One region of the Virgibacillus siamensis genome, then DNA from elsewhere that is predicted to be linked to it. Evidence: riboswitches for the same ligand, from Rfam matches in the RefSeq annotation. Region 1 holds a riboswitch; the other holds the start of a gene.
What was found. A riboswitch is a leader RNA that binds a small molecule or an ion and turns the genes downstream of it on or off. The one in region 1 is predicted to bind preQ1.

Region 1 (2,403 bases):
CTTTTTTGCGTTGATGATCGGGATTGCAATTGCGTTGGTAGGAGAAAAAGCTGAACCTGTCCGGAAGTTTTTTGATGGGTTTGCGGAAGTAATGTACAAAATTACCGGTATGATTATGGCGATTGTTCCGATTGGAGTTTTCGGCTTGCTTGCTCCTGTTATTGGGGAGTATGGCGTGGATGTACTGCTGCCGTTAATCAAATTGGTATTGGCGATGGTGGCCGGTTGTATTATTCAACTTTTCGTAGTTTATTCACTAATTGTTAAAGGCTTAGGAAAGATGAGCCCGCTCAAGTTTTTTAAAGGGATTTTCCCGGCATCAGCTGTAGCCTTCAGTACAAGCAGCAGTTCCGGTACATTGCCGGTAACCATTAAGAGCGCACAGGAAAATCTTGGTGTATCTAAAGAAACAAGCACATTCGTATTGCCGTTGGGCGCAACGATTAACATGGATGGAACAGCGTTGTATGTCGGTCTGTGTTCGATGTTTGTTGCGCAGTATTTTGGAATGGATTTGACCTTTTCGCAGATGGTGACGGTTGTACTGATAGGTACACTTGCATCAATCGGAACAGCTGGTGTACCTGGAGCAGGACTGATTATGCTGACGATGGCATTGAGTGCCGTTAATCTGCCGCTTGCCGGAATTGCTTTGGTAGGTGGCATTGACCGTGTTCTGGATATGATGCGGACATCGGTTAACGTTACAGGTGATGCAGCAACTGCAGTGGTTGTCGATTCCAGTGAGAAGAAGGCTTCTGGCGGGGAGGCAGTATAGTCTGCGTAGTTCTTGCAGGAATCGTGGCCGTACAGGGAGGGAGGCATTTTCCCTTCCTGTTTTTAAATGAGGATCGGTATTTTGTTTGAAAGGAATGACCACGTGACAGGATTATTTCTGCATGCTAAGCTAGTAGATGAAACATCATAAAGGAATCTGCATGGATGCAGGAGAGGTTCGAAACCATCCCTCTATAAAAAACTAGGGAGACAAGACAGCGTGCTTCTTAGTGCTGTCTTTTTTTATGGAATTTTTTGAATCTCTTTCTTTACCTAATTGGGGAAAGGGGAACGAAAATGGATAATCAAAATGCAGTAGTTGTTTTCAGCGGAGGTCAGGATAGTACGACATGCCTGTTTTGGGCGTTGGAAAAGTTTGATCACGTTGAGGCGGTAACATTTCAATATGGACAGCGCCATGTTGCTGAACTGGAATGTGCAAAGGAAATTTGTGAGAGGTTAAACGTTCGTCAACACGAGCTTGATATGGAATTGCTGAATCAATTGGCACCAAATGCCTTAACCCGTGAAGATATAAAAATAACGGATGATGGTGGGATGCCGTCAACATTTGTTCCGGGACGAAATCTGCTGTTTCTTTCTTTTGCTGCTATTCTTGGAAAGCAAATCGGTGCCAAACATATCATTACTGGTGTAAGTGAAACAGATTTCAGTGGATACCCGGACTGCCGGGATAGTTTTATTAAATCCCTGAATGTCACATTGAATTTATCCATGGATGACCAGTTTGTTTTGCATACACCGTTAATGTGGCGGGACAAATCAGAGGTATGGGAGTTGAGCGATGAGCTCGATGCATTTGAATTTGTTAAAGAACATACGCTGACATGCTATAACGGAATCAAGGGAGAAGGTTGTGGACAATGCCCGTCCTGTAAACTCCGCCATAACGGGTTGGAGCAATATGAAATGCGTCGGAATAATGGGGTGGTTAAATGATGCAGCAAATTTATCCTGTTCCCAATCATGATTATGCGTATGAATTGAATAAAGACTTTCATTTTTCCGCAGCTCATTATATTGCCGATGAGTCAGCCGGGAAATGTCAACATATGCATGGCCATACGTATTTTGTGAACATCACAATTGCTGGTGAAAGACTGGATACAACCGGTTTTCTGGCAGATTTTAAAACGATCAAGGATTTGATTCATAAGCGGTTTGATCACACAACATTGAATGATGATCCCGCATTTGCCGTCAATCAGCAGGTTTATTTTCCAACAACTGAGGTCGTCGCTAAAATAGTTTACGAGATTATCCAGGGCCATTTGGATAACCTGGAAAATAATCCTGTGTGCTTGCAGGTCTTTTTGCGTGAGACCCCGTCAAGTTATTGCATCTATCGGCCGAAGAGGGGGACAGATCAATGAAGCTGCCAATTCTTGAAATTTTTGGTCCAACCATTCAAGGCGAAGGGATGGTGATTGGACAAAAAACTATGTTTGTCCGAACGGCTGGCTGTGATTATTCCTGCTCATGGTGTGATTCCAAATTCACCTGGGACGGTTCGGAAAAAGAAAACATCAGGCTGATGGAGGCGGATGAAATTTTGGAAGAACTGAACCAGCAGGCAGGCGGGCGGTTTGCGCATGTAACAATTTC
Region 2 (2,403 bases), 1.6 Mb from region 1:
GGACTTCGGCTGCCAAAACGAATATATAAGAATGATTGTCTGCACTTTGCAGGATGGAGGTTGATGAAGTGGCAACGATAAAGGATATTGCTGAAAAAGCGAAAGTATCTATCGCTACCGTTTCCCGTGTGTTGAACAGTGACCCGACTATTTCTGTCGGTGCAGACACAAAGCAAAGCATTTTTGATGCGGCTCAACAGCTTGGCTATACCAAACATAAACGTAAAAAGCAAAAGCAGCTGAGGATTGCGATTGTTCATTGGTATACCGAGCAAGAAGAACTGAATGACCTGTACTATTACTCAATCAGACTGGGTGTTGAGAAAAAGCTTGAGCAAAACAATTACGCCTATATCCGATTGTTCCAAAATACGGATAAGAAACCTGATGTGGATGGCATCATCGCAATCGGCAAATTTTCCGCGCGACAGAAAAGGCAGTTGGAAAAATGGAGTTCAACGGTTTGCTTTGTTGATGATGTCCATGCCAGCCCATCCAGTGATTCGGTGGTTGTCGATTTTCATCAGGCGACTTCCGATATTTTGACCCGCCTGATGCAGCAAGGACATTCGAAAATTGGCATGCTTGCAGGTGAAGAGATGTTTTTTGGATCAAGCGAAGTTTTGGAAGACCCGCGTTTTAGAAGTTATTGCAGCATTATGAAGGACAAAGGATTATATAATGCATCCTACTGTTTTAAAGGTACTTTCACGGTCGATTCCGGTTATGTGATGATGGAACAGGCGATTCGGATATTGGGAGACGATCTTCCAGCCGCTTTCTTTTGCGCAAATGATTCGATTGCTGTAGGGGCAATGAGAGCACTAAATGACCACGACATTAATATTCCTGAACGTGTGCGAATTATTGGATTTAATGATTCCAGTGTAGCCAAATATGTCTCGCCGGCTCTGAGCACTGTGAAAGTTTATACCGAAATGATGGGAGAGAGTGCGGTTACGCTGCTGGAAGAAAGAATCCTGCAGCAACGCATCATAGCCAAAAAAGTCATCCTGGCAACACAATTGGTGGAACGCGAAAGCTAAATTCGACAGGTGAGAGGCACCACCCGAATTTTATCGGTAAATGTTGAATGGAAATATCGGTCGTTGACACGGGCATCTTTCCGCTATATACTATATCGAGTGAAATAGTTATATCCATTAATGATGGAAGAGGTTCTTAGCTTTAACCCTCTATAAAAAACTAGGGACGGATGAAGTGATTAGTAAACCATGTGCCTTAGGGCCGTGGTTTTTTCTTTTGTATAGGAGGTTTTGTGAATGGCGGGAAGACAGGATGATGAGTTAACGGGGGTTTCTCTACTGGGAAACCAGGGTACGACTTACGCTTTTGATTATACACCTGAAGTGCTTGAAACATTTGATAATCAGCACGCTGGCAGGGATTATTTTGTGAAATTTAATTGTCCGGAGTTTACGACACTGTGTCCGAAAACCGGCCAGCCGGATTTTGGTACGGTCTATATCAGTTATATTCCGGACGTGAAAATGGTGGAGAGCAAGTCATTGAAATTGTACTTGTTCAGTTTTCGCAATCACGGGGATTTCCATGAGGATTGCATGAACATTATAATGGACGATCTGATTGAATTGATGGATCCGCAGTACATTGAAGTGTGGGGAAAGTTCACACCGCGCGGGGGCATTTCCATTGATCCGTATTGCAACTACGGAAAACCGGGAACCAAATTTGAGCAAATGGCATCACATCGCATGATGAACCATGATATGTATCCGGAAAAAATCGATAATCGATAATATTTGAGGGTTAGCTTTGTTCTTTTTCCTGCGAGAGGGAAGGGATTTGTGTGTTTGTTTATTTAAATGCAATGTTTGTCGGACTTTTATTAATATCAAATATTTTGGGTGTGAAACTGTTCCGTATCGGTGACTATATTTTACCCGCAGCGGTTGTTGTCTATGTGGTCACATATCTGATTACGGATGTCATCGGTGAGTTGTATGGTAAAGAGGCAGCGCGAAAAACTGTATTAGCTGGGTTTGCAACGCAGGTTGTTGCGATGGTGTTTATCTTTATTGCCATACAGTTGCCTGCTGCTCCGGTATTTGTCATGCAACCTGAGTTTGAACAGATTTTAGGCGGCAGTTTCCGTGTTATGCTGGCAAGTCTCGTTTCGTATTTTGCCAGTCAAAACCTGGATGTTACGATTTTTCATTATTTGAGAGAAAAACAAGGAAAAAAAGGTCTGTGGCTGCGAAATAATGCCTCAACAATGACCAGTCAGCTTGTTGATACCGCTGTTTTTATCACCATTGCTTTTTTTGGAACAGTTCCAACCAGCGTTTTGCTCAGCATGATTTTAACGCAGTACGTGTTTAAACTTTGTGTCGCCATCATTGATACACCATTTGCATATTT

Region 2: it holds a riboswitch for preQ1, as region 1 does, so the genes downstream of both, queF (preQ(1) synthase) here and queC (7-cyano-7-deazaguanine synthase QueC) in region 1, are expected to answer to the same signal.

What each region holds. Positions count from the first base shown of each region.
Region 1 covers NZ_FUIH01000007.1:651,858-654,260, forward strand. Annotated here, with positions in the region: gene B1K71_RS06880 (dicarboxylate/amino acid:cation symporter) at 1-778, shown strand, start outside; PreQ1 riboswitch class I at 945-989, shown strand; gene queC (7-cyano-7-deazaguanine synthase QueC) at 1,075-1,737, shown strand; gene queD (6-carboxytetrahydropterin synthase QueD) at 1,734-2,171, shown strand; gene queE (7-carboxy-7-deazaguanine synthase QueE) at 2,168-2,403, shown strand, end outside.
Region 2 covers NZ_FUIH01000007.1:2,210,510-2,212,912, reverse strand. Annotated here, with positions in the region: gene B1K71_RS14860 (glucose transporter GlcP) at 1-29, shown strand, start outside; gene B1K71_RS14855 (LacI family DNA-binding transcriptional regulator) at 69-1,046, shown strand; PreQ1 riboswitch class I at 1,170-1,216, shown strand; gene queF (preQ(1) synthase) at 1,284-1,781, shown strand; gene B1K71_RS14845 (queuosine precursor transporter) at 1,832-2,403, shown strand, end outside.